3 regions of the Halonatronomonas betaini genome follow, and region 1 is predicted to be linked to each of the others. Evidence: riboswitches for the same ligand, from Rfam matches in the RefSeq annotation. Region 1 holds a riboswitch; each other region holds the start of a gene.
What was found. Region 1 has a riboswitch for cyclic di-GMP ahead of I0Q91_RS02045 (PAS domain-containing protein). Riboswitches for the same ligand answer to the same signal wherever they lie in the genome.

Region 1 (3,265 bases):
ACTTGTTATTTCAACTGGAAAACTACTTCCATCTTTTTTTATAAAATTTCTTTCATAAGTTATACTGCCCTCTTCTTTTATTTTATTCCAAAATTTATTTCTAGGAACAAATTCCTCAGTAAATATAAAATTTGCTACAGATGAACCTATAAACTCTTCTTTTGAATAATTTAATTTAGTAAGTGCTGTCTGGTTAGCATATTCAACTTTTCCTTCAGGTGATACCCTCAATATTAATAGATCTGCGTTATCAACAAAAAATTTATTCATTTCAAGTAATTTTTTCTGTTTTAAATACTCTGTTATATCTCTATAAAAACTTACAGACCCATGGATATTATTATTGTCATCTAACATAGGATAACTATATACTTCTAGTTGCTTTGTTTGATTACTCTGTTCTATGCTAGTAATTGTTTTTTCTACTCTACCTGATTTAAAACTTTCTTCTGAGGGGCAGCTTTCACATCTAGTTTCTGAATCTTTTAAAACTTGATAGCAGTTCTCTCCGATTAATGATTTATCTAAAGAATACCACTCTTTTATTTTTGAATTGGCATAGCGAATTCTAAAATCAGAATCTAAAACTATAATTCCATCCTGGATACTTTCAAGGGTGCTACTAAATAACAGATTCTTATCTTTGATTTTTTGTTGAGAATAAACTCTATTTAAAGCTGATTTGGTACTGGCAATAAGAATTTCAGCCAGTTCTAAATCTCTCCTGTTAAATGCATTTTTTTGTAAAGAAACGGCCTGAAAGACCCCGATACCACCAATTGGTATAGTTATAGCTGATTTATAGCTATTTTTAATTGGATTTGCATCAGGCTCTTTTGCTGAATCTATAGTCAAATAACTTTGATTATTTTTATAAGCTTTACCTAAAATCCCATGATCTATAGATACATCTTGCAATTTTATTTTATCAGAAGTTGCAATTGCAACTAATTTATCATCTTTAGCTAATCTAATACTACTTAAGTCTAGAGACAAAATGTTTTTAGCTGAATTAAGGGTCTTTTCACAGATCTCTTTTTCATTATTTATTTCATGAAATTCAACTGCAACTTTATTTAACTCTTTAATTTTTAATTCCTGGGTTTTTCTTTTAGTTATGTCATAAATATTACCGTGCCAGATTATACTCTCATCATCCAGTTTTTCTGGCATTGCAATAGATTCTATCCATCTTACATTTTGATCTGGCAAAATAATCCTTAGCTCTTCACTCCAGACTGAGAGGTTTTTGGCAGATTTATTAAGTTCCTGGACTATTCGATCATAATCTTTATTATGAACATAAGAAAGAGCCTTATCAGGATTGTCTTTTGTTTCTTTATAAGAAATGCCTAAAAGTTCTTTTATACCTTCTGAGATATAGGGAAAAGTATAAGAATCATCAGGAAGTAATTTGAATTGATATGTCATCCCTGGAGATTTATTAACTAGTTTATCTAATAATTCTTTTAATTGCTCAATTTCTTCCCTACTTTCTTGATATGCTATATTTTTAATACATTCAATTATCCTAATAATATCGCCGTTTTCATCAAAGATTGGGGCAGTAATTGATTTTATATAGGTATCCTTTTCAGGAATGTACTTTTCAACTGATTCTAATTTTTTACTCTTTAGAGTTTGTTTTGCTGCACAGATATCACATTCAGAATCTCTTCCTATTAATTCATAACATTTTTTACCTACAACTTTTTCCTTGGATAAATCTAAATAATCATAGCCTGCCTGATTATACATATCTATAGTATGATCTGGATATTGAATACCTATAATTTCATCAACACTATCGATAATTTTTTTAAAAGCTAAATTATTATTCATGCCAGTAACACCATCCTATAGCTATAATTTAAAACAGATTCAAATATTAAAGCTGTGTAACAATACTTTGATAATTTTCGAACATTTTAATATAAAAAAAACTGGTCCAGGGACCAGTTGATTGATGCTTTGAATTTCTAAAGCAGCAACCAGGCAGTCTTATTAAGACATAAGATCCAGGGTTTTGCGTCCCTGTTTCACAACAGGTTTGCCAATATTTGCATGTTGACTGGTACTATAGTACCATCAATATTGAATAAAGTCAAGATATTTTTTCTGCATATACAAATAATCTTTAAAATAAAGTAAATTTTATTAATACAGCAGATCAAGATCAGGTTTCTCAATACAGTAATACAGAGACCAGATGCTAAGATGCTGTGAAATCGTAAGCAGCAAAGCCGGATATGATCTAAAATATAATGCTATTGCCCATAAAAGCAAGAAGGCAAATTGATACATGGCATTATCTGTGTATTTAAAAGCTCCCTCTTTGACCAGTCCCATCTTCCGATACTTCACCCTAAAATGATCGCCACCTAAAGCCCGAATTAAGCCAAAATATCTCAGGACTGACCAGAGTGTATAGCCAGCCGGAATTATAAGTAATATGGCCAGAAATCTGGCAAAGAACAAATTAATATTTAATGTATTCTGACTGGCTCTGGCAAGAGCCATGACGGTAAATGGACGGGCAGCTAAAAACGGGAAAAAGATGATCCCCCAGACCAGTAAGTCCAGCCGGCCAAACAGCCTGGTAAATAAAGCCTGCCCAAGCTGCAACCTAAAAACCAGAGCTACAATAATTTGATGGAAGAAAAATACCATTATTCCAAGTATAAGCCAGGTTCTATCAGATTGACCTAGCCAACTTCCCTGACTTAAAGCTGTTTCTGCTAAAAACCAGGTTATTGCAGCTATAATTATTTGAAATACCAGATGGATAAACTGGCCCTTAAAAAGATAGTTTAATGAGGAAGCTTCTTCAATGATAATTTTATCTGGTTCCATTAAAATCCCCCTTCTATATTTATAGCACTTCTATCTTCTAGTTACTAAAGCAATCGTCTCTGACTGATTTGAATAACTCTTACCAGTCAGATCAGAATAAAATTCATGATCTTTAAACCCATGGCTATCCAGTAGTGTTACTGCTGAATCCCTGGTATAAAAATGATCATAAATTCTATATAAGTTAATCTCTCCAGACTCAGTCATTACAATAGTCTGATCCAGAAAAGTATCATTCTTTTGATAGAGGAAGGTTTCTGTCAGTGCAAGGTGGGGCTCAGGATGCCAGAACCCTCCGTCATTGATTTCCCAGCTCCTTCTTGTTGAGCTTTCATCTCGATTCTTATCTGAAAAGACATCAAAAATAAAAAGGCCTCCAGGTTTTAATGCCTGATAAACCCTATTTAAAAGG
Region 2 (3,265 bases), on a different contig from region 1:
TGGATCATTGATTTATAGTACTCTAGTAGATGATAAGTTTGGCTATATGTCTGGCACTTCGATGGCTGCACCCCATGTATCTGGTCTTGCTGGCTTAATGCTAAGCGAAGGTATTAGAGCTAGAGATGTTAGATCATTACTACAGGATACAGCAATTAAACTTGGAAACGATGATTATAGTGAATCATACGGTTACGGTATGATAAATTCATATAAATCTGTTTATCAGGCTAATAAAATTAATATTATCCTGGGAAATGAAAATGGCGATGGATATGATATAATTAGCAAAACTAAAGTTGATCTTAATCAGTCTAAATTTATAATAGAAGATGTTCCTTCAGGTGAATATGAAGTAATCGCCTGGATTGATATTAGAGATAATGGCAAATTAGAGAATGGCGATTATTTTGCCTCTACTGGTAAAGTAAATATTGAAAGTGATGATTATCTTTTTGAGTTTGTTTTAGAGGAGTATTACAAATAAATATAATTAGTTTATAATACTTTTCAGCAGTGTCTCCAAATCATTGGAGGCGCTTTTTTTATTTTGCTATTATTTATTCAAAAAGCATAAATATAAATTTTATTATTAATACTATAATTTATGATTAATAGTAATGTTAATGCATTTCTTACAATCTTTTTCGATACTTTTCGACAATATAGGTAGTAATAACCATTCTTCTTCTTGAATAATTATGTTAATATTAGTTTACAAAATAAAATATAGAATCCTTTGATAAAGGCACGCCTGTTGTAAAGCAGGTTCGCAAAGCCTGAAGTCCATTTATATTTGGGTGGTTCAGCTACCGGAGGGAGTGGAATTTAACTTATACTACTCTTCGGAGTAGTTTTTTTATTATAACTTATTTTCAAAGGAATTCATTTAAGGGGGAATCTAAAACATAACTTGCTGGTTTAACAAATATTATTTAAATGATTGTTACGTCTAACCTAATAATCATTAAACAGAAATAATTTCGATATGCAACAATTAATTATAGAAAATAAAATTAGTTTACATCTATTATTACTTTTAAAAAACTAAATAGATTCCTTTGAAAAAGGCACGCCTGTTGTAAAGCAGGTTCGCAAAGCCTGAAGCCCATTTATATTTGGGTGGTTCAGCTACCGGAGGGAGTGGAATTTAACTTATACTACTCTTCGGAGTAGTTTTTTTATTATAACTTATTTTCAAAGGAATTCATTTAAGGGGGAATCTAAAACATAACTTGCTGGTTTAACAATAAATATTACTTAAATGATTGTTACGTCTAACCCAGAAGCCTCAATACAGAAATTAAATACAATATACAGAAATTAATTATTAAAAATAAAATATAATAAAAGAGGGTCTGATTAAAAAAATGGTTAAAAAAAATAAAATATATATGATTTTAGTTTTATTATGGGCAGTCACTTTTGTTATGTCCGGATGTTCAAGTACTAATTCACCTATCGTCGATAATTCTCCCGTCAGTGAATTTAATGTTCTAGTTCATGAGCCTGGAGCTAATTTTGAAGAAGATTTGAATTATTTTAAACTTGCAGATACTGAAGTAAGCCTGGCAGGTAAAACAACTAATACTGATGAAAGTGGAGTCGCAAGATTTAATAATATAAAAAGCGGAAGCCAAACATTAACTATAAGTAAAGCCGGTTATGAAGATTTTTCTCAAAATATTGATGTTACTGAAAACGCACTTCCTGCTAAAATAAATATTATTCAAGTAAATAGTGCAAAATTACAACCTAATATTAGAGAATTCAATCTAGCTAATCCTGAAAATATTAATACCAGTATTGAATGGAACGGCTCTAATAACGTCGAAGGTTTATACAGAATTTTAAGTGATGATGGCTTTGATACAAAAAATCTTCTTGATAGTAATTTAACAACTTTTAATAAGGCAAACAGTACTTTAATAATTGACAAACAATACTTCCTTAATTACGAAAAAGGAGATAAAGTAGAAATATTTATTAGCTTTGATCAAGGCAGCGATTCATTACTTACTATAAATATTGTGGAAAATGAAATTGAAGAAGATGCTAAGATTAATCCATCAAAATTTGATTTTAATATTGATGACCAGAAAGATATTGAAACAATAATTACTTGGAATAAAGCAGGTGAAGTTGATTATATTGAATCAGAAATTGATGATGACTACTATGACGTTGATATTAAAAACGACTATATCTTAAATGAAGAAACAAATTCTTTAGTTATTACTGCTGACGAAATTATGAGCAACAACCCTAAAGTCGGTCATGTTCTTAAGTACACTATACATTTTGATGTCGGAGATCCTGCTGAGTTATTTGTTACTATAATAGGAGACGGACAAGAAGCCGATAACGGAGATGATGAGGATGAAGAAGATGACGATAACCAGAATGGCGACGATGACGAAGATACAGAGGAGCCTGAGGAGCCTGGAGATGGCGATATAACTATTACTGGTACTTTTGATTTTCAGCATAATTTACCAGAATCAATCGTTACAGGCAGTTCAGTAAGTTCTGAAAATGAAGAAATTTGGCAGGCTAATATTCTAACAAAAAACGAAAAAAACGAATTAATTATTAGATTTAGAGCTGGCTTATCTGAATCTGAAGCTAATGAGAAAGTTAAAAAGCATGGCTACGAGCCTATTGATTATATGCCAGAATTAAATGCTATGCTTGTAAAATTGCCTGATAAGAATATAGCTTCAGAGGAAGTAAATCTCTTCAGTAACGACCCTGAAGTTCTTTCAATATCTGAGAATAGTCAGTTAGAAATTTTAGACTACAGAAATCCAAACGATACTTATTACGATAGACAATGGGGCAATCCAGTTATGAGATTGCCTCAGACCTGGAGAGATAATACTGGCAGCAGTAGAGTAAGAATCGCTATTCTCGATACCGGTATTGATCATACACATCCTGATCTCTTGGATAATCTAAATGTCACTGAAAGTTATAATGCTGTTAACAATAATGACGATGCAATGGATTACCATAGTCATGGAACTCATGTTGCTGGAATAGTAGGTGCTGTAGGAAATAATGCAAGAGGCGTTGCTGGAGTTATGTGGGATGTAGAAATGTTACCTGTTAAAGTTATGGGCGATGATGGTTCTGGTTCTTCCTGGGATGTAGCAAGAGGCATCTTATATTCAGCAGGTTTAATGCAAAATAGACCTATAAAACCTGTTGATGTAATTAATATGTCTTTAGGAAGTTCAAATTATAATAGTACTATTCATGATGC
Region 3 (3,265 bases), on a different contig from region 1:
CATCGCCGGATTCCTGTCAATATTATCTGTCTCCCCAGGAAAGAGGGAGACCGGTGAATTTGCACTAACTGACACAGAAGCAACCAACATAATCGCTATAACTAAAACAACTAATTTTTTCATCTCTGTCTACCCCCTTAATCCTGAGAATTAACTCTGACTGTCACATTCGACCACATCTTCAATTCAATTCTATCATTCGTTGAAAATCTCACCGGTTCATCTTCATCTATAGGTATCTTTATTCTAAAGCCAATATAAATTGGGCTCTCTTCAGTTAAGGCCTCAATAAAGTCTTCATCAAGTTCTTGCTGATAACGATATCTCTGATTATCTTTTTTAAGATTAATCAATCCAGAACTATAAATGCCCTCATTTCCATCATCATAAAAATCATCTTTATCAACTTCATCTCCCCTGATAAAGATTTCAATCTCACCACTCAATGGCAACTCATTAACTATCTCCTGAACAATCTCTACCGATCTCAAATTATTACTTAAAGCATCCCTGGTATCTTCATCCAGATCAAATTCTTCAGGTTCAGCCCTATAAATAAAATTATCCAGGTTCTCATCTGCCACAAATTCAAACTCCAGATAAAAATTCATTTTTGCATTGGCTTTAATTTCATTATCCCCTGGATATATTATAAATTTATCATCCTCATTAATAGCTTTTATTCCATCAATTTTAATAGTTAATTTCTCTGGCTGATCATCACTATCAAAAATAAGATCAAATAAATCATCAATTTTACCTTCTGGCAGCTCACTAACTTCTCCAGCTTTTAACTTAAAATCATCCACCTCAACTTCTTCTCCATCCACATCAAATACAAAACCATCAAGTTCAAAGCCTAAACCGTCAATATCTGAAGTCAATTCAATCAAAAACTCAAGCCCACCTGCAGAAGGTTTAATGTAATCGCTAAAATCATCAATATCAAGATCAGTTAAATCAATTTCCTCACTAAATAGTTTGTCATTACCATTTGATTCAATCTCATCATTAATTAATTTAATTGCGTCCTCCGCTTTAACCTCCCAGGCCAAATTAGCAGGATTAATCCCAATTTCAAAATCATTTAAATCGCCAGGAAGAGTTCCACTAAATTCAATTTTACTATCAGACAACTCCTGTAATGTCATGCCAGCAAGGTTTATTTCACCATCTTTATTAGTTTCTCTATCATCAATAACAAGCTTAATATCTTCAAAAGTCAAATCAGAATCTATTATTTCAAATATTAATTTACTATCTTCTTTAAAAACAATATCTTCTGCATCGATTACATCAGAATCAAAAGCAAAATCATATTCTAAATTAAAATCTTCAATTCTAATATCCCACTCAAGATCCTCATCAACCCTTAAACTAACTGAATAATCTCCATCTTTATCGCCTTCTAACTCCACAATAGTAAAGATGATTTCTATTTCAATCTCATTATTATCGTCAGCAAATTTATCTTTATCTATGCTAACTCCATCAAAACTAAAAGTTCTACCATCGATCCGATCTAATTTCTCTCCTGCAAACTCAATCTTCACACCATCATCTGATAACTCAAATTCCTCTGGTATCTCAACAACTATACTTCCATCAGTAAATTCAAGATATTCAAAACCATCGATATTAGTCAATTCACTTACATCAATTTTTTCAGTTTCATCAACCTTAAATTCAGAGTTTAAATTATCCAGTGAGCTAGCATCAGCATTACTCTCTAAATTTATATTATCAAAACTTACATCATCCAGGTTAAATTCAACACCATCTAACTCAGGCTCAAACTCAACAGGTTCAAACTTAAAATCATCAATATTGATCTTTTCATTTATAATTTCTCTATCATCTTCCTCTAATAGGCTAATTTTAAAATTCCCATCTTCATCAGTATCTAAATCCTCATCAAACTCCTTAGCCAGTTCCTCCCCAACATCAACATTTGTCGCCGGCAACAACGGAATCGAAAGATCCAGATCCCATGAAGGCCCGGTTGCATTTTCAACCTCATCAAGCCCACTCTGCCAGTTATCACAGCCAGTTAATCCAACAACTAAGATAAGTACAAAAACCAGCAACATCGTCTTCTTAAACTTCATCATTTTCACTCCTCTTTATGTTTTTTTGATTAAGCTAAATATATTTCTGCAAATTTTTAAATAAAACTTACATATTATAAACTCCTTCTATATTTATTGTATAATACCTTTTTACTATGTTTTTAAAAAATAAAAGTTACTGTAAAATAGCTACAGTAACTAATAAAATCTAAAACTCATCGCAGCCTGGCAATCATCGATAAACCATCTTTAGACCCATAGCTTTGCGCCATTACCTTTCAGTAATTTTGCCAAAATATTTAGTTCTATGCCCTGTTATTAATATTCGCCGTCATCATTAAATATCCTGCAAAAACATAAGAAAAAATACCTATTTAAAGTATTTTACTGATTATTTTTTATCACTAATAAAATTCAGTCCACCCCTACAAACCCTTCAAAGATTTCATCCAATCTATACACTTAAAAGTCTTCTCCGTCACAATAAACCTTTCACCTTCAATATCATCCTCAATGTAACCATTTTCTATAAAAGGACTCATTAAACTCTTTAAATAAGCCAGTTGAATATCCCAGCAATCATCAAAAACTTCTATTATATATTTTTCGAAAGTTGAAATATCATAACCATCAAAGGCTTCAAACCAGAGTTCAAATATCCTTTCCATCTCTTCTTTTTCACTATCAGTAACTGAATCTTTTTCTAATAAACTAACTAAAAAATCATCAACATACAAGACAGAATTTTTATATGAGTAACCCTCAGTCATAAATAGTTCCTCAGGATAATAATCGTTAGAAAATAAAAAATTAATAAAACAAGTTTTAATTATAGTCGACAGCCAGTTAAAATCTTTCTCTGGCAAAGCACTCAAAGATTCATCATCACAATCCATCTCTTCCAGATACATCAGACCACCTGCCTGCTCACACTCAATCCCCCGCAGGTAATTATCTGTCATCAAAATTAAATAACCATCTGACATCGCAATTTTCAAAAATTCATCTCTGGCAACCCTATTGTTCATCATATCCTTAACTTCTTTATCTCTCATCGATATTGACCCATTATCAACCATCTCTATAAACTTATCTTCAACAAATCGCATCAATTCATTTTTCTCCATATAAAATATATTATTCATCTTAATCACCTCTTAATTTTATTAATTAACTAACTATTACTCTCCATATAC

Region 2: another riboswitch for cyclic di-GMP. It lies ahead of I0Q91_RS11670 (S8 family serine peptidase); the one in region 1 lies ahead of I0Q91_RS02045 (PAS domain-containing protein).
Region 3: another riboswitch for cyclic di-GMP. It lies ahead of I0Q91_RS07745 (hypothetical protein); the one in region 1 lies ahead of I0Q91_RS02045 (PAS domain-containing protein).

The regions. Positions count from the first base shown of each region.
Region 1 covers NZ_JADPIE010000001.1:397,170-400,434, reverse strand. The annotation lists gene I0Q91_RS02045 (PAS domain-containing protein) at 1-1,842, opposite strand, end outside; cyclic di-GMP riboswitch class I at 1,984-2,065, opposite strand; gene I0Q91_RS02040 (methyltransferase) at 2,158-2,853, opposite strand; gene I0Q91_RS02035 (class I SAM-dependent methyltransferase) at 2,884-3,265, opposite strand, start outside.
Region 2 covers NZ_JADPIE010000007.1:37,176-40,440, reverse strand. The annotation lists gene I0Q91_RS11675 (S8 family peptidase) at 1-487, shown strand, start outside; cyclic di-GMP riboswitch class I at 738-817, shown strand; cyclic di-GMP riboswitch class I at 1,060-1,139, shown strand; gene I0Q91_RS11670 (S8 family serine peptidase) at 1,371-3,265, shown strand, end outside.
Region 3 covers NZ_JADPIE010000004.1:46,834-50,098, reverse strand. The annotation lists gene I0Q91_RS07750 (DUF5723 family protein) at 1-123, opposite strand, end outside; gene I0Q91_RS07745 (hypothetical protein) at 138-2,111, opposite strand; cyclic di-GMP riboswitch class I at 2,286-2,371, opposite strand; gene I0Q91_RS07740 (hypothetical protein) at 2,495-3,214, opposite strand.